Regions from separate parts of the Sodalis sp. C49 genome, predicted to be linked through region 1. Evidence: predicted binding sites of a transcription regulator. Region 1 holds the regulator's gene; the other holds the start of a gene.
What was found. The regulator CRP, encoded in region 1, controls carbon source genes, mostly activating them, when cyclic AMP is high. The targets are predictions, from matches to a motif close to ATGTGANNNNNNTCACAT.
Positions count from the first base shown of each region.

Region 2: the regulator CRP is predicted to act here: its motif matches at 2,938-2,955, upstream of ABUK12_RS01335 (2-hydroxycarboxylate transporter family protein).

Region 1 covers NZ_CP163303.1:4,189,356-4,194,104, reverse strand. Annotated here, with positions in the region: gene ABUK12_RS18785 (YheU family protein) at 1-83, shown strand, start outside; gene ABUK12_RS18780 (phosphoribulokinase) at 188-1,057, shown strand; gene ABUK12_RS18775 (OsmC family protein) at 1,690-2,112, opposite strand; gene ABUK12_RS18770 (hypothetical protein) at 2,072-2,260, shown strand; gene crp (cAMP-activated global transcriptional regulator CRP) at 2,428-3,060, shown strand; gene ABUK12_RS18760 (YccS/YhfK family putative transporter) at 3,114-4,749, shown strand, end outside.
Region 2 covers NZ_CP163303.1:312,678-317,426, forward strand. Annotated here, with positions in the region: gene ABUK12_RS01320 (TonB-dependent siderophore receptor) at 1-38, shown strand, start outside; gene ABUK12_RS01325 (YceI family protein) at 105-677, opposite strand; gene ABUK12_RS01330 (cytochrome b) at 664-1,260, opposite strand; gene ABUK12_RS01335 (2-hydroxycarboxylate transporter family protein) at 1,466-2,809, opposite strand; gene ABUK12_RS01340 (NAD-dependent malic enzyme) at 3,192-4,749, shown strand, end outside.

The sequences.
Region 1 (4,749 bases):
TCTGGTCGGAACTGCATGAAAATATCAATATCATGCCGCGCGGCCGGTTTAATGACCAGGCCGGAGATACGCCGGGCGAATAGCGAAGCCCCTGGCCCCTAAGCGCTAAATATGCTAACACTCACTTCTGGGCCTTGATGCCGGGCGCACTTCTTCACGCCGCAATTCAACCAAGCGTAGGGTTACCATGTCGACAAAACACCCCATTATTGCCGTTACCGGTTCCAGCGGTGCGGGCACCACCACCACCAGCCTGGCGTTTCGTAAAATATTCCAGCAGTTGAATATCCACGCCGCCGAACTGGAGGGTGACAGCTTTCATCACTTTACCCGGCCGGAAATGGATATGGCGATCCGCAAGGCGCGGGATTTAGGGCGCCATATCAGCTACTTTGGTCCGGACGCCAATAACTTTGGCCTGCTGGAGCATACGTTTCATCAGTATGGCGATACCGGCCGCGGCCAGTCGCGTAAATATCTGCATACGTATGACGAGGCGGTGCCGTATAACCAGATCCCCGGTACCTTTACGCCCTGGCAGGCGTTGCCGGAACCGACGGACGTGTTATTTTACGAGGGGCTGCACGGCGGCGTGGTAACCGATAGCCATGACGTGGCGAAGCACGTGGATTTGCTGGTGGGCGTGGTGCCCATCGTCAACCTGGAGTGGATCCAGAAACTGGTGCGCGATACCGGCGAGCGGGGGCATTCGCGCGAGGCGGTGATGGATTCGGTGGTGAGGTCGATGGAGGATTATATTAACTACATCACGCCGCAGTTTTCCCGCACCCATATCAATTTCCAGCGGGTGCCGACCGTCGATACGTCGAACCCTTTCGCCGCCAAGGCGATTCCCTCACTTGACGAAAGTTTTGTCGTTATTCATTTCCGTAGCCTGGCGCATATCGACCTGCCTTACCTGCTGGCGATGCTGCAAGGCTCCTTTATTTCCAATATTAATACGCTGGTGGTGCCCGGGGGCAAGATGGGGCTGGCGATGGAGCTGATAATGGGGCCGCTGGTACAGCAGTTGCTGGAAGGAAAGGAAATTAAGTAAACTCGAGGCCTCGGGTGGGAACACTACGCCCGATTCGGCCCCATCGGCATGCTTTCCCTTGAACACGCCAGGATTCGCTGCGGTGTTGGCGGGCCTAGCATACCGTGGGGCGCTCGGTCGGGCGGGAACACCACGCCCGATTCGACCCCATCGGCATGCTCTCCCTTAAACACGCCAGGATTCGCTGCGGTGTTGGCGGGCCTACCATACCGTGGGGCACTCGGTCGGGCGGGAACACCACGCCCGATTCGACCCCATCGGCATGCTCTCCCTTGAACACGCCGGGTTTGAGTGCGGTGTTGGCGGGCCTACCATACCGTGGGGCGCTCGGTCGGGCGGGAACACCACGCCCGATTCGGCCCCATCGGCATGCTTTCCCTTGAACACGCCAGGATTCGCTGCGGTGTTGGCGGGCATACCGTGCCATGGGGCGCTCGGTCGGGCAGAGAAACCATGCCCGATTCGACCCCATTGGCGCGCTCTCCCTTGAACACGCCGGGTTTGAGCGCGGTGTTGGCGGGCATACCGGGCCATGGGGCGCTCGGTCGGGCAGAGAAACCATGCCCGATTCGACCCCATTGGCGCGCTCTCCCTTGAACACGCCGGGTTGGAGTGCGGTGTTGGCGGGCCGGTTAGGCGGCTGGGGCGTGGTGTTCGTCGCGCACTTCAAAGCTGTGGGTCATATTGACCGACGCGCCGAGCATCAGTGAGACCGAGCAGTATTTTTCCGCCGATAGCGTCACCGCCCGCTCCACCGCCTTGTCGGTCAGCCCGGCGCCGGTGACGATAAAATGCAGGTTGATATGGGTAAACAGGCGCGGCGCCTCGTCGCGGCGCTCGGAGGTGAGTTTGACCTCGCAGTCCCGGACGTCCTGCCGCGCTTTGTGTAAAATCGATACCACATCAATGGCGCTGCAGCCGCCGACCGACATCAATACCATTTCCATTGGGCTGGGCGCTTTTTCGCCCGCGTTCCCATCCATCAAAACCTGGTGGCCCGAGGCGGATTCGCCCATGAAAGACAACCCTTCTACCCATTTGACCCGTGCCTGCATTATGATACTCCTGATGAAAAGCTTTCCAGCAGACTACATTTTTGTTGGAAAACTGGCAATGTTACTGAACATACTTCATGCTGAAGCAAGACAACAGAAGACACTGCTTCAAACCTATGCTAAAAACAAGGCTGGATCGGCCTCATGATAATGAAAGGGCAAGAGATCGATCGGAACATCACATTACCAGACCCTAATAAGTTCCCTTACGTCGCTCCGTTTAAACGCGGAGTCAGAGTGAATAATACAAGCGCCGTAACAGGGAATACGATGTCCCGAACCTGGGATAGCGATGACAAAAGAGGATAACAGCGAATGGTTCTCGGCAAACCGCAAACAGACCCGACTCTCGAATGGTTCCTGTCTCATTGCCATATTCATAAGTATCCATCGAAGAGTACACTTATACATCAGGGTGAAAAGGCTGAAACGCTTTACTACATCGTTAAGGGCGCCGTGGCGGTGCTGATTAAGGATGAAGAAGGCAAAGAGATGATTCTCTCCTATCTTAACCAGGGAGATTTCATCGGTGAGCTCGGCCTATTCGAGGAAGGTCAGGAACGCAGTGCCTGGGTACGGGCGAAAACCGCCTGTGAAGTCGCCGAGATTTCGTATAAAAAATTCCGGCAGCTGATTCAGGTGAATCCGGATATCCTGATGCGCCTGTCGGCGCAAATGGCCAGTCGTTTACAGGTAACGTCGGAAAAAGTCGGCAACCTGGCATTCCTGGACGTTACCGGACGCATAGCGCAAACCCTGTTGAACCTGGCGAAACAACCCGACGCCATGACCCACCCCGACGGCATGCAGATAAAAATCACCCGTCAGGAAATCGGCCAGATTGTCGGCTGTTCCCGCGAGACGGTAGGACGTATTCTTAAAATGCTCGAAGATCAAAATCTTATATCCGCGCACGGTAAAACCATTGTTGTTTACGGCACGCGCTGATAGCCCCGTTATACAGGCGTGGTGCTTCGTACCACGCTTTTTTTGCTGACAGTATGTGGCGCCGGTTAATCTACCACCCTGAAGTAAACTATGCCCTGCGGCAAACCATCGTGCTATGCCTGCCGGTGGCCGCCGGCCTGTTATTCGGCAGCTTGCAAAACGGCCTGCTGTTTTCGTTGGTCCCTGCCTGCTGCAATATCGCCGGCCTCGATACCCTGCATAAACGGTTTTTCAAGCGACTGGCCGTCGGCGGCGTGCTGTTCGCGCTGAGCAGCGTGCTGATCCAGGTGCTGTTGGCCGTGCCGGTGCCGTTGCCCTTGGTGATGCTCGGCCTGGCGCTGCTGTTCGGCGTTACCGGTGAAATCAGCCCGCTGCACGGCCGTTTATTGCCCGCCGCGCTTATCGCCGCCATCTTTACCCTGGGGCTGGCCGGCAATGTGCCGCCCGCCGTGCCGCCGCTGCTGTATATTGCCGGCACCGCCTGGTACGGGCTGTTCAACGCCCTGTGGTTCCGGTTGTGGAAGGAGCAGCCGATGCGGGAATCGCTTAGCCTGCTGTATCGGGAGCTGGCGGATTATATCGAGGCGAAATATACCCTGCTGACACAGCATACCGATCCGGAAACCGCCCTGCCGCCGCTGTTTGCCCGCCAGCAGGCGGTGATTGATCTGATTGCCCAGGTATACCAGCAGCTTTATATGCTGTCGGCCAATGATCAGCTGCAGTACAAACGCCTGCTGCGTTCTTTCCAGGTGGCGCTGGATTTGCAGGAGCATATCGCCGTCAGCCTGCACCAGCCGGACGAAGTACAAAAACTGGTGGCGCAAAGCCACGCCGAGGCGGTTATCCGCTATAACGCCCGGCTGATTGCCGCGCGGTTGCGGGTACTGGCGGATGATATTCTCTATCACCGGCAGCCGGGGCGTTTTAACATGGCCACCGCGCTGTCGGCCCTGGAAAAAATTGCCGACCGGCATCCGGATAATCCGGTCGGACAGTTTTGTTATTACCATTTCAGCCGTATCGCCCGGCTGCTGCGTACCCAGCGCCCGCTTTACCGCCGCGACCTGATGGCCGACAACCAGCAGCGGCTGTCGTTTTGGCATGCGCTGGTCAGCTACTGTTCCTTTAAATCCATGGCGCTGCGCAGCGCGGCAAGGCTTGGGATTATGCTGGCCATCGGCAGCAGCCTGGGGCTGGTATTGGATCTCCCCAAACCCTACTGGATTTTAATGACGGTGATGTTTGTCAGCCAGAACGGCTATAACGCCACCCGGGTGCGGATCCAGCATCGGGCCCTGGGCACGTTGGCGGGGTTGGTGATTGCCGCCGGCACGCTGCAATTCAGGCTGAGCGACGGCACGGTATTGCTGTGCATGTTGTTCCTGACGCTGGCGTCTTACCTGGTGTTGCGCAAAAATTACGGCCTGGCGATGATCGGCATGACGGTGACCGCGGTGTATACGTTGCAGCTACTGTCGCTGAACGGCGCGCATTTCCTGGTGCCCAGGCTGGTGGATACGCTGATCGGCTGTATGCTGGCGTTCGGCGGCATGCTGTGGTTATGGCCGCAGTGGCAAAGCGGTATGCTGCGCAAAAACGCCCATCTGGCGCTGGAGCGGGACCAGGACGCGCTGCGACTGCTGCTGCAACCCGCCCCCGAGCCGGCGGCGCTGGCCTACGCGCGCA
Region 2 (4,749 bases), 1.7 Mb from region 1:
GACGAGCCTATTATGCCGGCTTAACCACGTCGTTCTGACGGATATTGCGCCGCCGGAAAGCAGAGAACCCTGGCGGCGGTGAAAAAACGGGGATGGCCGGCAGGTCACTGCCTGATCCCTTCGACTGAAATAAGCACGTCCACCTGCTGCGAGGCCGGACCCAGATCCGTGGTGATATTAAAATCTTTTAGCGCCAGGGTTCCTTCAGCTTCGAAACCCGCGCGATAGCCGCCCCAGGGATCGTTGCCCTGGCCGACCAATTTGGCTTCCAGGGTAATGGGTTTGGTCACGCCGTTTAACGTCAGGTTGCCGGTGATATCCCATTCATCGCCGTCTTTTTTCACCTGCGTGGAGGCGAAGGTGGCCTGGGGATGTTGTGCTACGTTGAGGAACTCCGCGCTCCTGAGATGTTTATCGCGTTCCGCATGATTGGTATCGACGCTTGCGGTGTTAATCACCACGTTCACCTTGCTGGCGGCGGGATTATCAGCGTCGAATGTGAAGCCGCCGTCAAAATCCCTAAAACCGCCGTAGAGCCAGCTGTAGCCAAGATGTTTGATCTTGAATTGAATAAAAGCATGCTGGCCCTGTTTATCAATTTTATACTCCGCCGCAACGGCTATGCCCGAGGCGAAAAATAACGCGACCGTCGCCAGGCCCAGGCTAGTCTTTTTCAGCATGGTGTTTTTCCTTATATTGCGCAGTTTGATGAAGGTGATACCCAAGCATCCGCTTAAGCGTGATGTCGCCATCGATAAAATGATGTTTTAACGCGGCCAGGCCGTGCAATACCGACAGGATCACCACGCACCACGCCAGGTACAAATGGATGTCGCCCGCTAAATCGGCTTGCCCCGCCAGGCCGCTCAGGGTGGCCGGAACGGAAAACCAGCCGAATACATTTATCGGCTGCCCGTCCGCGGTGGAAATCAAATACCCGCTGGTAAGCAGGGCGAAGAGCAGGATATATAAAGTCCAATGCGCCAGCACCGCGCCGGCGCGGGTCAGCGGCGAGTAATGGCTGAGGGGTTTGGGCGGCGGGGAAATAAAACGCCAGATCAGGCGTAAGATCATCATGGCGAACAGGAGACAGCCGATGCTTTTGTGCAGTTCGGGCGCGCGATGATACCAGGTCGCATAATAGCCAAGCGTCACCATCCACAGGCCTAGCGCAAACATACCGTAAACGGCCAACGCCACCAGCCAGTGGATAGCAATGCTGATATGGCCGAAACTGTCGGCTGAGTTGCGCCAGCGCATAAGGCATCGTCCTCGTGGGTTGCGTTACCATTGGTCAACAAATAAAACAGATTGAAATAAAAAAGCAATTTAAGTCGTGTCAAATACGTTAAAGTTTTGTAAATAGAAACAACGAGTCCTGCCTTGGAAATGTTGGCATCAGACGTGGGCAAGGTTATTTTTAAGCCCGCGGAGAACGGCGTTGGCATAGGCCCGGTAGCGGATGCTAGATCAGCCATCCAAGGAGTAATGTGGCGCCGATGACCGTCGATGCTCCGCCGATCCGGGTGGATATCTGGGCGAACGGCATCAATGACATGCGGTTTGACGCTGATAGAATGGCAACGTCGCCGGTCCCGCCCAGTCCGCTGTGGCAGCATGTGACGATGGCGGCCTCGATCGGGTACATATTGAGATAAGGCGCAATCAGAAAACTCACGACGCCCATGGAAATGACCACCGAGGCACAGACGATCACATAGCCGAGGGAGAACACCGCGACGACGCTTTCCAGCGGGACATACAGCATGCCCAGTCCAATCATAAGCGGCCATACCAGTGTGGTGGATACAAATTTATAAAAACTATGGGCTCCTTCCTCCATCTTTGCCGGGATCACCCGCGCGTATTTACACAGTACGGCAATCAGAATCATCAATACCGGTCCGGGAATATGAACCCATTTTTCGACTAAACCCCCAACGATGAAAAAGGTGCAAATCATCAATAAACCGCCGCCCATCAGCGCGAAATCCACCGGACGTTCTTCTTCTTTTCGGGCAAACAAGGCATTTTCCGCCGCCGACCTGATTAATGTGCCATCGCCACTCCAGTGAGTGCGGCGGGTGCCCAAACGGGCCAGCACGCCGGCGCAGACGATAGCGAAAATATTGCCCACGACGGCGGCGGGAGCCAACTGCGCCACGTAAACATCCGGCGAGGCGCCCAGGATGGCGGAATAAGCCAGGGAAAGGGGTAAAATACCTTCGCCGATCCCGCCGCCCAGGATGGGGACGATAATAAAGAAAAAAGTATGGTAAACGCTATACCCGAATAATTTACCCACCACCAATCCGCTTATCGCCGCCGTTGCGGTTCCCGCCAGCAAGGGTATAAACATACGGATCATGCCTTGCACCAGGACAATACGGTTCATGCCGAGGATACTGCCGACCACCAGGCTGGCGATAACAAAATACAGCAGGTTGGCCTCCTTCATTAACAGGTGTACCGTCTCCAGGGTATTGATTTTAAAAACGCCAAAAAAAACCATTACCGACGGTACCATTAGACAAAGAATGGCTGGGCCGCCAATATCGCGCAGCACGGGAATCCGTCGGCCAATATGCGACAGCAAAAATCCCAGGGTCATAATGACGGCCAAACCACCAATCATATTTTTAGGCAGGTAGCTGGAATAGGCGGAAATAAACACGATGCTGGCGATGGTAATGAAAAGAATCAACGGCACCGAACTGATATCAGCGCCGTTGCATTGCCTGAAGAATGTCGATGAGGGCGACGTTGCTGTTTTTTCATAATTCTCAATTGGTTTGTCGATTTTTTCCATTATAATCACCTTGCTGTTTTGGCGGTGCGCTGATAAGAGGTTAATGGGTTTTATTGATTAAATAGCTGACGTTAAATACGTATTATGAAATTATAATGTTTTATTTTATACTCAGATGTATAATTTGTGTGCGCTACTCATCACACAATCTTTTTGGTAATTTAATTAATCTTTGTTTAATTAAAAAAACTTTAAATAGTTAAAAACGCATATTAATAATTAAATTTAACTGAGAGTTGCAACCTGACATGCTATAACAGTCACCACTGATGGATTTTTTAGCCGGGTGCGGACAACTGCTTTATGCCAAGCTGCTCGCCGGCTGCGAGTGAAAAATATAAATACAAGCGTATTTATTGATGTTATATGCGAGGGTTGTGAAATGGCATCGTGCAAAACGTTGTACACACATTATACCGGGTCATTGCTGCTGGATAATCCCTTGCTGAATAAGGGATCGGCTTTCACCGAACAAGAGCGTCGCGCCCTCAATCTCTGCGGATTGTTACCGAATCAGGTCGAAACCATCGGCGAGCAAACGGAGCGCGCTTATTCTCAATACTGCCAATTTGAACGGGATATTTCAAAACATATCTATTTGCGTAATATCCAGGATACCAACGAGACATTGTTTTATAATTTGTTACGTTATCATCTTGACGAAATGCTGCCGATTATTTACACCCCAACGGTAGGCGAGGCCTGCGAGCAATTTTCGGCGATCTATCGCCGCGCCAGAGGGTTGTTTATTGCCTACCCGGACCGGGATCGTATTGACGACATGCTGCAGAATTTCTCTAAACATGATATCAGAATCATTGTGGTTACCGACGGGGAGCGCATTCTCGGGTTGGGCGATCAGGGCATTGGCGGCATGGGCATTCCTATCGGCAAGCTCTCTTTATATACCGCCTGCGGCGGCATTAATCCGGCACAAACGTTACCGATCATGCTGGACGTCGGAACCAACAATATGCAGTGCCTGGACGACCCGCTGTATATGGGCTGGCGGCACCCGCGCATAAACGATGACGAATATATGGCCTTCATCGACGCCTTTATCGTGGCGGTCAATACCCGCTGGCCCCGCGTCTTGTTGCAGTTCGAGGATTTCGCCCAAAAGAACGCCATGCCGCTGCTTGAACGTTATCGCCATACGCTGTGCTGTTTTAACGACGATATCCAGGGTACCGCCGCGGTAACGCTGGGAACCCTGATCGCCGCCAGCCATGCCGCAGGCGGCCGGTTACGCGATCACCGGGTCGTATTCCTCGGGGCGGGTTCCGCCGGCTGCGGCATTGCTGAAAATATCATCGCGCAAATGATGGCGGAAGGGGCCGGAGAAAAAGAAGCCCGTGCCCAGGTCTTTATGGTCGATAGATTTGGTCTGTTGACCGACGATATGCCCAACCTGCTTGATTTCCAGCGCCGGCTGGTGACCGCCCGCTCCTCGCTCGCCGGCTGGGGCCTGACTACACCCAGCGTCTCGCTGCTGGACGTGGTGCGTCACGCCAAGCCGAGCGTGCTTATCGGCGTCTCCGGCCAGACAGGGCTGTTTACTGAGGAAATCGTGCACGAAATGCTGCGCCACTGCCCGCGGCCGATTATTATGCCGCTGTCCAATCCGACATCGCGCGCGGAGGCCCGACCGCAGGACGTGCTCGCCTGGACCGAAGGCGCGGCAATGATAGCGACGGGCAGCCCGTTTGCGCCGGTGATTTACCAGGATCGACGCTATGATATTCCCCAATGCAATAATGCGTATATTTTCCCTGGCCTGGGGCTGGGCATTCTTGCCTCTGGCGCCAGCCGCGTCACCGATGGCATGCTGATGGCGGCCAGCCAGGCATTGGCGGCCACTTCGCCGTTGGCGATGACCGGCGCGGGGCCGCTACTGCCGCCGGTGAATGATATTCAGCAAATATCGCGCGCGATCGCCG